Regions from separate parts of the Clostridium sp. LS3 genome, predicted to be linked through region 3. Evidence: predicted binding sites of a transcription regulator. Region 3 holds the regulator's gene; each other region holds the start of a gene.
The links. The regulator Rex, encoded in region 3, represses fermentation and respiration genes when NADH is low (regulators of the CRP and FNR family bind a similar motif). The targets are predictions, from matches to a motif close to ATTGTTAANNNNTTAACAAT.
Positions count from the first base shown of each region.

Region 1: ACZJV1_RS06350 (flavocytochrome c) is a predicted target of Rex. The motif match lies at 2,390-2,409, and genes of this name have one in related genera.
Region 2: adhE (bifunctional acetaldehyde-CoA/alcohol dehydrogenase) is a predicted target of Rex. The motif match lies at 3,415-3,434, and genes of this name have one in related genera.

Region 1 covers NZ_CM143921.1:1,375,163-1,380,940, forward strand. The annotation lists gene ACZJV1_RS06340 (ATP-binding protein) at 110-1,648, shown strand; gene ACZJV1_RS06345 (response regulator) at 1,651-2,349, shown strand; gene ACZJV1_RS06350 (flavocytochrome c) at 2,466-3,890, shown strand; gene ACZJV1_RS06355 (FMN-binding protein) at 3,918-4,262, shown strand; gene ACZJV1_RS06360 (helix-turn-helix domain-containing protein) at 4,465-5,148, shown strand; gene ACZJV1_RS06365 (M3 family oligoendopeptidase) at 5,258-5,778, shown strand, end outside.
Region 2 covers NZ_CM143921.1:1,437,666-1,443,443, reverse strand. The annotation lists gene ACZJV1_RS06655 (replication-associated recombination protein A) at 1-15, opposite strand, end outside; gene ACZJV1_RS06650 (hypothetical protein) at 48-530, opposite strand; gene adhE (bifunctional acetaldehyde-CoA/alcohol dehydrogenase) at 678-3,302, opposite strand; partial or broken gene ACZJV1_RS06640 (ABC transporter ATP-binding protein) at 3,853-4,600, opposite strand; gene ACZJV1_RS06635 (HutP family protein) at 4,697-5,110, opposite strand; gene ACZJV1_RS06630 (MarR family winged helix-turn-helix transcriptional regulator) at 5,222-5,671, opposite strand.
Region 3 covers NZ_CM143921.1:435,841-441,618, reverse strand. The annotation lists gene ACZJV1_RS02280 (electron transfer flavoprotein subunit beta) at 1-270, opposite strand, end outside; gene ACZJV1_RS02275 (acyl-CoA dehydrogenase) at 288-1,427, opposite strand; gene ACZJV1_RS02270 (short-chain-enoyl-CoA hydratase) at 1,536-2,318, opposite strand; gene ACZJV1_RS02265 (redox-sensing transcriptional repressor Rex) at 2,607-3,248, opposite strand; gene ACZJV1_RS02260 (heavy metal translocating P-type ATPase) at 3,664-5,778, opposite strand, start outside.

The DNA.
Region 1 (5,778 bases), 940 kb from region 3:
AATAAGTAAACTTATATATGTTAATTTTTTTATTTGTTGTAAGCTATATATTAATGTATAATTATTGTGTAAAAATATTAAATAAAGTAAAACATAGAGGACTATATAAATGAATCTAGAAAAAAAGATTACAAAATTAACAATTGCTATATTTATAGCTGTTATATTTATTATAAGCATTTTTTCATTAGCTATAATAAATAAGAAAGTTTCTGAAACAATAGGAAAAAGTCTTACAGATACAGCTTTTGTTATAGCAGCGAATCCGATGATTCAAAAAGAGTTAGCAGATAAAGAAGACCCTACCAATCTTAAAGTACAAAACTTTGCTGAAAGAGTAAGATTAAAGACAGGCTTATTATTTATAACAATTATGGATAACGAAGGCGTACGATATTCTCATCCAATTCCGGATAATATAGGTAGAAAATTTTTAGGTGGAGATGAAAAATTAGCCTTAGAAAATGGTGAAACTTATATATCTGAAGGAGAAGGTCATTTAGGGAAATCTATTAGATCTTTTGTGCCAATTTACAAAGATGGGGTGCAAGTTGGAGTAGTATCTGTAGGGATTTTAAAGAGAGATTTAAAAGAAGAGGTTAGAGAATATGTTGTTGATTTAATACCAGTATTTATAGGTGTATTAATAGTAATAATATTTCTTGCAAGAAAGTTAGCACACAATATAAAAGAAGATATTTACGGATTAGAACCTGAAGAGATAGCTATTCAGCTTAGAGAAAAAGAATCTATTATAAATAATATAGAAGAAGGATTAATAGCATTAAATAGTTCAGGACATATAACAACAATAAACAATAAAGCATTGGAAATTTTAAAGATAAATTCAGATGAGGAAATAGATAATAAAATAATAAACTTATTATATGAAGTAATGTATAGAAGAAGTAGAATATTTAATAAGGAAATACGATTGGATAATAATATTATAGTTATGGGAAATTTCTATAGTATTATAGGAGAGTATGGTAAAGTTGTAGGAGCAATTGCTAGTCTTCAGGACTTTACAAAAGTGCATAATATGGCTGAAGAATTAACAGGTGTAAAGGAATTAACTTGGAACTTAAGAGCTCAAAATCATGAATTTATGAACAAATTACATACTATAGCAGGATTAATACAATTAGAGGAAAATGATAAAGCGTTAGAATATATATTTCAAACTACAGAGACAAGAGGAATAATTACAGATAGTTTAAGTAAAATAAAAGAACTATCATTACAAGGATTACTATTTTCAAAATATAATAAAGCTGATGAAATGAAAATAAAGTTCGAAATTGATGAAAACTCATATTTAAAAACTATTCCTAGCAATATTAGAATACAGGATATATTAACCATTATAGGAAATCTTATAGAGAATTCTATAGAAGAAGTAAAAGGAAAAGAGGGTGGATATGTGTATGTGGGAATTTTCCAAGAAGAAAAAATAAAAATAATAGTTAAAAATAATGGAAATAAGATTGAAGATGAAATAAAAGAAAAAATATTTAAAAGAGGATTTAGTACAAAGGGAGAGTTCAGAGGGCTTGGCTTATATAACATAAAAAATATTATAGATTCATTAAATGGACGTTTAAAGTTAACTTCAGATAAAATAACTAAATGGGAGGTTGAAATATAGTAATGACTAAGATAAAAGTTTTTATTATTGAAGATGATCCAATGGTAAAAGAAATAAATACAAGATTTTTAGAGAAACTAGAAGGGTTTGAAGTAGTTGGAGAAGCAAGTAATATAAAAGAAGCTAAAGAGAAAATTGCTAAAAGTAAGGTTGATTTGATTTTACTAGATGTATTTCTACCAGATGGAAAAGGATTAGATTTGTTAAAATGGATTAGATTAAATGAAATTAATATGGATACAATACTAATTACAGCAGATAAATGCAAGGCTTCAGTAAACGAAGCCTTTAAATATGGAGCTGTAGACTATTTAATAAAACCATTTAAGTTTGAAAGATTTAAAGAAGCATTATCTAATTATAAAGATAGATTTTTTGAAATGAAAAATATAGATAATATAAATCAAGAATATATTGATCAGTACATATTAAAAATAAATAAAGATTATATTGAAGAGGAGGCAGAAGAAAGAGAATTATGTAAAGGATTAAGTTTAAAGACATATAACAAAATAATAGAATATATGAATGTTAAAAATAAAACTAAATTGACAGCAGAAGAAGTCGCGAAGGGAAGTGGACTTGCTAGGGTAACAGCAAGAAGATACTTAGAAAAAATGGTTGGAGAAGGAAAAGTAGATATAATTCAAGAATATGGTAAGATAGGAAGGCCTACAAACTTTTACATAATCAAAAAATAAGACCAAAAAGACCAAAATAAACAATAAGACCACAATATTGATTGATTATAAATTAACAAATATACTAAAGTTGTAAATATTTAAAGAATAATTAAGGATTAAGGGGAGAAATGTTAATGAAGAAGAAGACTTTAGCATTAATAATGTCAGCTTTAATATTAGTTCCAACAACTTTAGTTGGTTGTGGTGGAAAAAAAGAAACTGCTGACGTAGTAGTTATAGGAGCTGGTGGAGCAGGTTTATCTGCGGCAGTACAAGCTAAACAAGAGGGAGTAGAGAATGTTGTTGTTTTAGAAAAAATGCCTATAGTAGGAGGAAATACTAATAGAGCTACTGGTGGATTAAATGCAGCAGAAACTGAACAACAAAAATCAAAAGGCATAGAGGATTCTATTGAAACTATGTACAACGATACAATGAAGGGTGGATATGAAAAGAACAACCCTGAATTAGTTAAGAAATTATCTAATGAAGCTAAAGACTCAGTTAAATGGTTAACAGATTTAGGTGCAGACTTATCAGATGTTGGTAGAATGGCAGGAGCTACAAATTATAGAACACACAGACCAACAGGTGGAGCGGCAGTAGGAGCTCACTTAGTTGATACGTTAAAAGCATCTGCTGAAAAAGAAAAAGTTGATTTAAGATTATGGAATGAAGCTAAAGAAATAGTTGTAGATAAAGATGGTAATGTTTCAGGAGTTAAAGTAACAAATAAAGAAGGTAAAGAATATACAATAAATACAAAAGCTGTTGTTATAGCAGCTGGTGGTTTCTCAGCTAATCAAGAAATGGTAGTTAGCTATAAAGAAGATTTAAAAGGTTTTGCAACAACTAACCATACTGGAGCTACTGGGGACGGTATAGTTCTTGGAGAAAAACTTGGAGCAGACTTAGTAGATATGACAGAAATTCAAACACATCCAACAGTTGTCCCAGAAAAGGCTGTAATGGTTACAGAAGCAGTAAGAGGAAATGGTGCAATACTTATTAATAAAGATGGTAAGAGATTTACAAATGAATTATTTACAAGAGACGTTGTTTCTAAGGCTATATTAGAACAAAAAGATGGAGTAGCTTATCTTTTCTTTGATGAAGGATTAAGAAAGAGCTTAAAAGCAACAGAAGAATACTTTAATATGGGATTAGTTACAGAAGCAGATTCAGTAGCAGAATTAGCAGAAAAACTATCAATAGATAAAGATACAATGGTTCAAACAGTTAATAAATATAATGAATTTGCAGCAGCTAAAACTGATTCGGAATTCAAGAGAGAAGATCTTCCAAGACAATTAAATCAAGGTAAGGTATATGCAATACCTGTAACACCTGCTGTTCACCACACAATGGGTGGATTAAAAATAAATACAAATGCTGAAGTTGTAAATAAAGATGGAAATGTTATTAAAGGTTTATTTGCAGCAGGAGAAGTAACTGGTGGAGTACACGGTGGAAACAGATTAGGTGGAAATGCATTAGCAGATATAGTTACATTTGGTAGAACTGCTGGAAAGAATGCAGCTGCATATATAAAAAAATAGATAAATAACATTGTAGGAGGAAGAAGAATGAAGAAGTTAACTGCGATATTAGGAGCAATAGCATTGTCAGCAACAGTACTTGTTGGCTGTGGTGGCGGAAAATATAAAGATGGAACATATACAGGTGAAGGACAAGGAGCTTCTGGAGCAATAAAAGTAGAAGTTAAAGTTGCAAAAGGAAAGATATCAGAAATAAACTTAACAGAGCAACATGAAACTAAGACTTTAGTAGATGGTGTTAAAGACAACTTAGTTCCAGAAATAATAAAGAAACAAAGTACTGAAGGCGTTGAAGCTATATCAGGTGCAACTAATTCATCAAAAGGTGTATTAGAAGCTGTAAATAAAGCTTTAGAAGCAGCAGCTAAATAAAAAAAGCCCTTAGATTTTTATATATAGTAGGTGGATTTCATAAAATAGAATCTGCCTACTTTTTTATTTAAATTGTTTTAATTTATATCTTGCATATTTAAGGAAGAGATATTGAATTAATAATAAAATTTGTTGCTAGAATTTGTATATTTGAAATATAATATGTATATACTTTTTATTAAATATGATTAGGAGATAATTTATGAAGGATGGGTATGAAAGTTTTGAATCCGATTTTAATATTTTTAGTAACAAAATATCACTTTTAATGGAGTCAAGAAACAAAGAAGAAATAATAAATATAGTTAATGAAAAACATAAATCTGAAGTTATAGATGATGTTGATAAAGAGCATAAAAGAGATGATTTAATAATTTGGAATGCAGTATATACTAGAGAGATTATAAAAAATGGAATATCTAAAAAATATCTTCATCCAATTTATAATAAATTTTATAGGCAAATTAAAGAGGCTAATAGCATAAGTAGTTTACAAATTATTGAGACAAAAATGATAAATGAATATGTGGATTTACTAATAAATGATACGGAAATTACTGATAGCTTTACAGTTAATAAGCTTTTACAAGCTCTTCATTTAAATATTGAAAATCATACATCACTAGAATCAATATGTAATAATTTAAATATATCAGTAGGCTATGCATCAACTTGTTTTAAAAAATATAAGGGAATATCTATTATGAAGTATTTGAGAGAAATAAAGATTGAAAGATCAAAGACGTTACTGTTAAGTACAGAAAAAAGTATATTAGAAATAAGCATATTGTTAGGATTTCATGATCAAAGTCATTTTACTAATACCTTTAAAAAGATAGTAGGAATATCGCCATCAGAATTTAGAAATAAAAATTATTCAATATAAGTGGTAAATAATTGAATAAAAATAATTTTAATAATATAATTAGACTATGTTAGAGGAAAAATGTCTAACAGAGCATATAATTAAAAATAAGTATAAAAGGAGAGTAATTATGTCATTAGAATGGAGCTTAAAAGAGCTATATCCATCATTCACTTCAGATGAGTTTAGGTTAGACTTAAAAAGAGTGGATGAAGGAATAGAAGAACTTAAAACATTTGCTAAAAATACTGATCAAAAGTCAGATGATTTAATAAAATTAGAAGAGTTAATAAATAAGTTAGAAAGTATAAATTTACTTTTAAATAAAATAGGTGCTTATGCAAATTTAACTTTAAGCACTGACTCAAAAAATCCAGAAGGAAGAAAATATTTAGATGTTATAAATTCTAAATATAGTCTTTTAGCAGAACCATTAACTAAAATTTACAAATGGGTAGCAAATATAGATAATATAGATAGTTTAATTAATTCATCTAATTTATTAAAAGAGCATAAATTCTTTATAAAAGAAATAATAGAAAAAAATAAATACATGCTAAGTGAAAAAGAAGAAGCTATAATTGCTAAAATGAGAAATACAGGTTCAGATGCTTGGTTAAATTATAAGGATTTATTAATATCAACACATAA
Region 2 (5,778 bases), 1.0 Mb from region 3:
TGCTAATGGTTTCATATCATATCCACACTTTCTTAAATACTTTAACTTTATTTAAATCCTTCATTTAATTCTGCTGCTTTTTCAAGGTTTTCATACTCAGTAAGCCCTTCTATAAAATATAGTCCATCTTTTTCTTTTACAACAACTTCAACAGGAATATTTTCTCCTGTTGCTTCATCACTTGCTTTTTCATCACCATGAATCTCTACTGCCTTTGCTTTTATATTTAAAATCATACAAACCTTATACTTACCATTTTCTTCCTTAATACTTTTAACTGAGCTTTCATATTTTTCAAGGTTTAGTTCACCTATATATAAGGAATAAAATTCTACATAATTGCAAACATAAAAGTTTTTTTCACTTATATGCTTTTTCATAGTATCATCATATCCATTTTTATAAGATAAAACTAGATCTATTGTTTCTTTTATGTCTTTTTCTTTTCCTTTACTTATACCCTGAGAACATCCAAACATAAGTATTTGTATAAATATTAAAAAAGTAACTACTAAAATTCTTTTTTTCATAAACTTCCTCCACTTTTAATGTTAATCTTATAAGCCCTTAAATAAGTTGTATTTATAAATAATATCATATTTTTTTTGTATATATGTATAGTTAGGCAATAAAAAATAGAGGATACTTTTAAAATCCTCTATTTTTTCTCTTATATATTATTTTTTCTTAGTTTCTTTTTTAACTTCTTTTACTTTTAGTCCTTCATAAGCATTTATATACATTTGTTTAATTTCGCTCATTAATGGATATCTTGGGTTAGCTCCTGTACATTGATCATCAAATGCTTGCTCAACCATTTCATCAATTGTTGCATAGAAGCTTTCTTTTAATACTCCTGCATCTGCTATTGATTTTGGCATTCCAACTTTATCTTTTAATTCGTCTATAGCCTTTGTTAATAATTCAACTTTTTCAGCTTCTGTATTTCCACCTAGTTGTAGGTAATCTGCTATTCTAGCATATCTCCAAGCTGCATTTGGATATTTGTATTGAGCAAAGGCTGTTTGCTTAGTTGGTGCATCTGCTGCATTAAATTTAATTGATTCATTTATTAATAATGCATTAGCCATACCGTGTGGTAAGTGATGGAATGAACCTAGCTTATGAGCCATTGAGTGGCAAATTCCAAGGAAAGCATTAGCAAATGCTAAACCTGCTATTGATGCAGCGTGAGCCATCTTTTCTCTTGCTTTTACATTTGTACTTCCTTCATTGTATGCTACTGGTAAATACTTAAATACTAACCTTATTGCTTCTAACGCTAATCCATTAGTATATTCTGATGCTAATACTGAAACATAAGCCTCAATTGCATGAACTAAAACATCAATACCTGAAGCAGCTGTTAATCCTCTTGGCATACTCATCATAAGTTCAGCATCAACTATAGCCATATCTGGAGTTAGTTCGTAATCTGCAAGTGGATATTTAACACCTGTTTTTTCATCAGTTATAACTGCAAATGGTGTAACTTCTGATCCTGTACCAGCAGAAGTAGGAATAGCAACCATCATTGCTTTTTCACCCATAGTTGGGAATTTATAAACTCTCTTTCTTATATCCATAAATCTCATAGCTAAATCTTCGAATCTAACTTCTGGATGTTCATACATTACCCACATAATTTTAGCTGCATCCATTGGTGATCCTCCACCTAATGAAATTATAACATCTGGATTGAATGCAAGCATTGCTTCTGCACCTTTTTTAGCTGCTGCTAGAGTTGGATCTGGCTCAACTTCTGAGAATATTCTAAAGTCTATTCCATATCTTTCTAAAACGTCTGTTATTCTAGCTGTATATCCAAGTTCAGCCAAAATTTTATCTGTTACTATAAATACTTTCTTTTTACCCATATCATGTAATTCTTGTAAAGCGATTGGTAAACATCCATATTTGAAGTAAGTCTTTTCTGGAACTCTAAACCAAAGCATATTTTCTCTCCTCTCAGCAACACTCTTTACGTTAATTAAATGCTTAGGACCAACGTTTTCTGAAACTGAGTTTCCTCCCCATGATCCACATCCTAGTGTTAATGAAGGCGCTAGTCTAAAGTTGTATATATCTCCAATAGCTCCTTGTGATGCTGGCATATTTATTAATGTTCTTGCAGTCTTCATAGCTGCTCCGAATCTAGCAATTCTTTCTGTTGATTTTATTTGATCTGTATAGAATACAGACGTATGACCCATGCCACCTAATTCTATTAATCTACAAGCTTTTGTTAGAGCTTCATCAAAAGTTTTGACTCTGTACATAGCAAGTACTGGTGATAATTTTTCATGTGAAAATGGTTCTTCTAACTCTACTGATTCAACTTCTCCAACTAAAACTTTAGCTCCTACTGGAACTTTAACCCCAGCCATTTCAGCTATCTTGTATGCTGGTTGGCCAACCATATTAGCATTTAAGCCACCTTTTTCATTTAAAATTATCTTTCTAACCTTATCTACTTCTTCACCTTTTAATATGTATGCTCCTCTTGCAGATAATTCCTTTTTAACTTCTTCATAAACTTCATTCATAACTAAGATGCTTTGTTCTGATGCACAAATAACTCCATTATCAAAAGTTTTTGAAAGAAGTATTGAGTTTACAGCCATTTTTATATGAGCTGTTTCATCTATAATAGCTGGGGTATTTCCTGCTCCAACTCCTAAAGCTGGTCTTCCTGATGAGTAAGCTGATTTAACCATTGCAGGACCACCTGTAGCTAGTATTATATCTGATTCTCTCATAACATTTTGTGATAATTCAACTGATGGTTCATCTATCCAAGCTATTATTCCTTCTGGTGCACCTGCTTTAACAGCTGCATCTAAAACTATTTTAGCTGCTTCAATTGTAGCTTTTTTAGCTCTTGGATGTGGTGATATAATTATTGCATTTCTTGTTTTTAATGCAATTAATGTTTTAAATATTGCTGTTGATGTTGGATTTGTAGTTGGAACTATAGCTGCTACAACTCCTATAGGTTCTGCTATTTTAGTTATACCAAAAGTATGATCTTCTTCTATAACTCCGCAAGTTTTCATATCTTTATATTGATTATATATATATTCTGCAGCAAAGTGATTTTTAATTACCTTATCTTCTACAATTCCCATTCCACTTTCTTCAACTGCCATTTTAGCAAGTTTAATTCTATTGTCACTTGCTGCCATAGCTGCTTGTCTGAATATTTCATCTACTTGTTCTTGTGTGTAAGTGGCAAATACCTTTTGCGCTTCTCTTAATTCTTTAATTCTTTGAGTTAATTCTTGTGCATTTGTTACAGCCATTTTAATTCCTCCTACATATCTATATAATAATTTTATTTTCTAAATTCTCTTTTTTGTCTATCGACTAAGTACAAGTTTATTTTAGTATATTGTCTAATTTTTGTCAATCTTTTTTGTTAAAAATTTATCATATTTTTTAAAATTATTTTTCCGTCCTATTTTAATACATTATTATAAAGTTATTTTACACATATTCAAACCATTTTCCCCTTATTATGTTCATATAATATAATATTCGACTTTTATTATCAAGCTATTTTCTGATTATTTGTGTTATTTTGAATATTGATATAATCTAATCGTAACTAATCTCTTAAATGTATATGGCATTTAAAGCAATATTATTGTTATATATATAACAATAATATTTTAATTTCTTACTTTTCATCTTTTTAAATACTCTCATCTAGATTTTAATATACAATTATAACTTAATTACTATTACTTTTCCTAAAAATCATATTAAATATTCATATCATATAAAGGTTGTTATAAAAAAAATAAATAGAAGGTTGTAATATAAATAAAACCTTCTATTTATTCAATAATACTATGCTAATAAAGTTCTATCACTTAAGTCTTCATTTACATTAGCTTCCTCAAATAATTTCATTAATTTGGAATGAGTTAACTCTTCTTTTTCCTTATCTTTTACATCAATTATAATTTGTCCACTATGCATCATAATAAGTCTATTTCCACTTTTAATATCTTGTTTTAAATTATGAGTTACCATAATAGTAGTTACTCCAGTTTCTTTAACCATTTTTTCCGTTATATCCATTATCTTTAAAGAAGTTTTAGGATCTAAGGCTGCAGTGTGCTCATCCAATAATAATAATTTGGGCTTTGTCATAACAGCCATTAATAATGTCAAAGCTTGTCTTTGTCCTCCAGATAATAAATTTACTTTTGTATATAATTTATCTTCTAATCCTAAATCTAATTCTTTAAGAATATTTTTATAATAGTTAATTCTTTTTTTATTTATTGCGAAAGACAATCCATAAATTTTTCCTTTGTTATCAGCTAACAATAAGCTTTCTAATATAGTCATGTTCGGTGATATACCAAGAGATTGATTTTGAAAAACTCTACCTATATTTTTGGACCTTTTATATTCATCCTTATTTGAAACATCTTCTCCATCTAATAGTATAATTCCACTATCACACTCTATATTACCAGATACTATATTTAATAACGTTGATTTTCCAGCACCATTAGATCCAATTATACTTATGAAATCTCCTTTTTTTTACTTCTAAAGAGAATTTAGAAAAAACTTTATTTTCATTATTTTTTTGTAAATAAAAATATTATAAAGTTAAAAATAAATTAAAGTTTAAGGGGCTGTTATTTTATAACAGCCCCTTAAACTTTAATTTTACTATTTATTCTGGAACAGCTCTATGTCCTATTCCTATCACAACCTCATCTAAATGTAATAGTCCAACACTAAGGAAAATACATACACTTAAGTGCTCACCTTTTCTAGCAATGCCTACTTTTCCTCCTACATTTTGACCACTTGCTCTATTCCAAACTTGCATTAAAGCATCTCTTGTTGCTCCTATTACTCCACCTTCATGCAAGTGTTCTTCTCTTATTACTCCATTTCTTTTAGAGGCTACTAAAGCCCTTTCTAATATTTTAGAAGTTGAGTCATTTATATTTCCGCCTATATTAACAGCAGTAACTAATACACTTTTTTTCTTGAATTCAGTTTTTAATTCTTCTTCCTCTTCTCTTGATGAAATAGCCATTCTTACTGAATATTTAGCAACATCTAAACTAGTGTTTCCCATAATATCCTCCCACACTCTAATTATTTACCCCTTAATAATATCACAAATATATTACTGAATATAGTAAAATTAAACTGTTGAAAGTAAATAACTGAAAGTTTATTCCAAATATTATTCTATTGATTCACATTTCTCCTTAAAATAATTATTCAGTTTTTCTAAAGATTCTACAAGGACATCTCTTTCGTTATCTAAAAGTCCACCCATCATAGATTTAACCATTTCATTATGAAATCTTTCGTGTAGCCTATGTGCAACTTTTCCTTTCTTCGTTAACTCTACAAGAACTACTCTTCTATCTTCTTCTATTCTTTTTCTATCTACATACCCCTTTTTAATTAGCCTATTTATTGCTGTTGTTAAGGTACCCACAGTAATCCCTAAGTCTTGTGCAACCTCACTCATCATTCTTTGTTTTCTTCCTATTGCTTCAATAGTATGCATTTCTCTAACTGATAAATCTGAAAAATGTCCATTTCTTAATGTTTTTTCTTCAATCTGTAGTATTTCGTTAAATATCTTTACTAATAACTCATTAACTACATTTTCACTTCTTTCCATAATAATTTTATCCCATCCTTTTTCTATAGTTCCTCAATTAAATAATAATCTAATATAAACTAAAATTCAATTACATAATGAATATTTTTATATAAAATATTTTGATT
Region 3 (5,778 bases):
CGCAAAAGCCCTATCAGTTATAAGAATGGCTTCATCAGCTCCCATACATAAAGCTTCTCTTAAAGCATTTTGTGCTTGAGGAGGTCCCATACTTATTACTGTAACTTTCGCTCCTGTATTGTCTTTTATTGTTAATGCTTCTTCTAAAGCATGTTTATCCTCTGGATTTATTATTGATGGAACTCCATCTCTTATAAGTGTTCCTGTTTTTGGATCAATCTTAACAGCTGTTGTATCTGGAACTTGTTTTAAACAAACTACTATATTCATCTATAAATCCTCCCTTATTATCTTAATGCATTTCCTGAAATAACCATTTTTTGAACTTCTGATGTTCCTTCATAGATTTCAGTTATCTTAGCATCTCTCATCATTCTTTCAACTGGATATTCCCTAGTATATCCGTATCCACCGAATATTTGAACAGCCTTAGTTGTTACATCCATAGCAACTTCTGCTGCATAAAGTTTAGCTCTTGCTGCTTCTACTGAATATGGAAGTTTAGCATCCTTTAAGCATGCTGCTTTATAAACTAAGTGTCTTGCAGCTTCTATTTTTGTATCCATTTCTGCAATCATCCATTGTAAACCTTGGAATGCTGCTAATGGTCTTCCAAATTGTTTTCTTTCCTTCATATAAGCAACTGCTTCGTCAAATGCTCCTTCTGCTATTCCTAAAGCTTGAGCTGCTATACCTATTCTTCCTCCATCTAGAGTTTTCATAGCTATACCAAAGCCTTTACCTTCTTGTCCAATTAAGTTCTCCTTTGGAACAATACAATTACTCATAACTAATTCTGTTGTTGAAGAAGCTCTAATTCCTAGTTTTTCTTCTTTCTTTCCTATTGAGAATCCTGGAAAATCCTTTTCAACTATAAATGCTGATATTCCCTTTGTTCCTTTACTTCTATCTGTCATAGCAAATATTATAAATGTTTCTGCTACTCCTCCATTAGTTATAAATATTTTTGATCCGTTTAATATATAATTATCTCCATCTAATACTGCTACTGTTTGTTGACCTGCCGCATCTGTACCTGCTCCTGGTTCTGTTAAACCAAAAGCACCAAGTTTTTTACCTGTTGCAAGATCTTTTAAATACCTTTCTTTTTGATCTTTAGTTCCAAACTGCTCTATTAAAGATGCACAAAGAGAAGTGTGGGCAGACACTATAACCCCTGTAGTTCCACAAGCCTTTGATAGCTCCTCTACAGTTAATATATAAGAAAGCGTGTCTCCACCTGCTCCACCGTACTCTTTAGAAAAAGGAATTCCTAACATTCCAAGCTTGGCCATTTTTTCAACGTTTTCCATTGGAAATCTTTCAGTTTCATCAATTTCAGCAGCAATTGGTTTTACTTCATTTATAGTGAATTCTCTAGCCATTTGTCTCACTAATTCTTGCTCTCTAGTTAATTGAAAATTCATTTAATATACCTCCTTGATATTGAACCTTTTTTGATTATATGAATTTACTTAATTTAAATATTTTTAATTATTTAAATTTGAATTTTTTTTATATTTTATTTTTTCTGACTATTTGTTAGAAAAATTTTTGGCTCTCTTTTCCATAAATGCTTCCATGCCCTCTTTTTGATCTTCTGTAGAGAAGCATTTACCAAAATCTTCGGCTTCAATTTCTATAGCTTTATCTATATCTACTTGCATCCCCCTATTTATAGCATCTTTACATAACCTTACTGCTATAGGAGCATTTGATATTATGGTCTTTGCCATATTTTTAGCTTCTTCCATTAAACTTTCTAGTGCCACAACTTTATTAACTAAGCCTATTTTTAAAGCTTCATCTGCCTTTACAGTTGCACAAGTATAAATAAGCTCTTTGCCCTTTCCTTCACCAACTAATCTTGGTAATCTTTGAGTTCCTCCAAATCCTGGTGTTATTCCAAGACCAACCTCTGGTTGAGCAAATCTAGCCTTTTCTGAAGCTATTCTTATATCACAAGCCATAGCTAATTCACATCCACCACCTAAAGCAAATCCTGATATAGCCGCAATAACAGGCTTGTCTAATTTTTCTAATCTTCTGAAAACTCTGTTTCCTAAAAGACCAAATTCTCTTCCTTCATCTTCAGTTAAGTCCTTCATTTCAGAAATATCTGCTCCAGCAACAAAAGCTTTTTCCCCAGATCCTGTTAGTATGACACAGTAAATATTTTGATCATTTTCTAAATCATCTAAAACTGCATCTAAATCTTTTAAAGTCCCTGAATTTAAAGCATTTAAAGCTTTAGGTCTATTAATTGTAACAATAGCTAGATTTCCCTCTTTTTCAAGAATTACATTCTTTAACTCCATAATAAAGTCCTCCCTTTAACTATACTTATATAAAATTATTCAATTTTTCATTAATCTTTAATTATATAAGCTTCTCAAACCTATACTTTATACCCTTTAATGTGACATATTTAACTAAACATATCAAAAATTCTTTAATAATCTATATGTTTAATAAATAAACCATTTGTTAATCTTGTAACAATTAATAAAAAAAATAATTGAAGCCCCCGCTTCAATTATTATTATAAACTCTTAAATTTTCTTTTGCAATAAATATTTCTAATTTTAGGCAATTTTTTAATGTAACTACTTACTTTCATCTTTATCATGAAGTAAATATATTAATGTTAGTAAACTTTCTGATAAATGAACATTTTCAACTGTAACTTCTTCAGGTACAGATAAATCAACTGGAGCAAAATTCCATACGCCTGTTACTCCACCTTCTACTAAAGTATCACTAACCTTTTGTGCATTTATTCTAGGAACACAAATTATTCCTATATCTATACTGTTATCTCCTAAATAATATTTTAAGTTATCAATATCTTGTATTTCTATATCTCTTATTTTCATTCCAATAAGCTTAGGATTTGCATCAAATATAGCTTCTATAGTTAACCCTATTTGAGAAAATCTACTGTAATTTGCTATTGCCTGACCTATATTTCCTGCTCCAACTATGATTCCTTTGTATTCTTTATTTAATCCCAATATTAGGCTTATTTGATTATATAAATCTTTTACATTATATCCATAGCCCTGTTGGCCAAAGTCTCCAAAACAATTTAAGTCTTGGCGTATTTGTGACGCTGTAAAGCCTATCTTTTCTCCTAACTCTTTTGAAGAAATTCTATCTACATCATTTCTTAACAACTCTTGTAAGTATCTATGATATTTTGGCAGTCTTTTAATTACAGCCATAGAAATATTCTTTTTCTTATCCATAACCTTCATTCTCCTAATCAAATTTATTTTCATATATTAAAACTTTATTATTACCAAATTTATAATATATATTTTAACACTTTTATTAAAATTTTAAAACAACTTGAGTTACGTATTTAACAAAGTTTCAAAATTTTCTTTTATTTTTCTTAAAATCTAAAAATAGATTATATACTTAATAAACATTTAATAAAATATTTTCCAATAAAAATTAATTTAATTATATTTAGTTATAAAAAATAGACTTATGTATAACGTAGCAGATCCGTTATACATAAGTCTCAAATTTATACAAAGCTTCTCAAAGCTTTGTAAACAAGATAATGATCTTGTATGCTTCCCTTACGCCTGAAAATTTTCAACCTAATTCATTATATTTAATATGATGAAATTTGTCAATAAAATAGTTATAAAATTATTTTAAACATCTAGTTGAATTTAGAACTGCTATTAAAGTTACTCCTACATCTGCAAATACTGCTTCCCACATTGTTGCTACTCCAAAAGCACTTAAAATCAATACTAATACTTTTACTCCTAATGAGAATATTATATTTTGCCATAAAACTTTATTTGTCTTTCTTGCAACTTTAATGGCTGTAACTAAAGCTTCTGGATCGTCTTTCATTAAAACTACATCTGCGGCTTCAATAGCTGCATCTGAACCTATTCCTCCCATAGCAACTCCTATATCAGCTCTTGCTAAAACTGGTGCATCATTTATTCCATCTCCAACAAATATAACTTTTCCTTGAGTTGAATTATCTTTTATTAAACCTTCTACCTTTTCAACCTTATCTCCTGGTAATAATTCTGAAAATACCTTATCAACGCCTACTAGTGATGCTACCTTTTCTGCCACGGATTTATTATCACCTGTTAACATAACAGTTTGAGAAACCCCAACTTCCTTCAAGCCTTCTATGGCTTTCTTAGCGCCTTCTTTTATTTCATCGGATATAACTATATTACCTTTATATTCATTATTTATAGCAATATGAACTATTGTTCCAATTGATGCTATATCAGTATAACTTATATTAAACTTTTCCATCAGTTTATAGTTACCTACTAAAACTTCTGCTCCGTTAATTAAGGCTTTAATTCCATGTCCTGATATTTCTTCATAATCACTTAACTCTTCATTTTTTATATCTTTTCCATATTCCTTTATAATAGATTGAGCTATTGGATGATTTGATAAGCTTTCTGCTATAGCCGCAACCTCTATTAATTCTTCTTTTGAAATATTATTATTATTTATTTCTGTTACCTTAAAAACTCCTTTAGTTAAAGTTCCTGTTTTATCAAAAACAACTGTATTAACATCTTTAAGAGCTTCTAGGTAATTTCCACCCTTAACTAATATACCTTTTTTAGATGCTCCTCCAATCCCTGCAAATAATCCGAGAGGAATAGAAACTACTAATGCACAAGGACAAGATACAACTAAGAATATTAAAGCTCTATAAATCCAATCTGAAAAACTTGCATCCTTTATAACTAATGGAGGTATTATAGCCAACGCTAAAGCTGAAAATACAACTATTGGAGTATATACTCTTGCAAATTTAGTTATAAACTTTTCAGTTGGTGCTTTTTTATTAGATGCATTTTCCACTAATTCTAAAATTCTTGATACTGTTGATTCTTTAAAGTTTTTAGATACCTTAACTTTTAAAACACCATTTGTATTTATAAATCCTGCTAGAATATCTTCTCCCACAGAAACTTCCCTTGGAACTGATTCACCAGTAAGTGCTGATGTATCTACAAAGCTTGTTCCATCTAATACAACACCATCTAAAGGTACTCTTTCACCTGGCTTAATAACTATTATATCATCTATATTGACTGTTTCTGGTTTAACTTTTTCTTCTTTTCCATCTACTAAAATATTAGCATATTCAGCTCTTATATTCATAAGAGATGTTATTGATTTTCTAGATCTATTTACTGCATAAGATTGGAATACCTCTCCTATTTCATAAAATAACATAACTGCTACCCCTTCTTTAAAGTCACCTACAAAGAAGGCTCCTAAAGTAGCAACTGTCATTAAGAAGTTTTCATCAAATACTTCTCCTCTGAATATATTTTTTATAGCTGTTAAAACTACTTCTCCTCCAATTAAAACATAACTAAGAGCAAAAAGTATTATTGATATCATTGAAGCCTCTTTTGAAATGATAGCAACTATATATATTATTGCACCTATTATTAATCTAATATTCTCCTTTATATCAACTTTTCCTCCATGTGAATGATCATGAGAGTGTCCGTGTGAATCATCATGAGAATGTCCATGATCTTCTCCTCTTAAATGGGTATGAGAATGTTCCTTCCCATGATTATGATTTTCTTTATCACTATCACTTTCTATAGAACAGCAACTACTTGTACATCTATTAACATTTTCAGTAATGTTATTATTATCATTTTTATCAAATACCTTAACTTCTGGCTCTAGCTTTTTAATTATTGATTTTGTTTCTTCTATTACCTCTTCTCTTGATATATCTCCATTTAA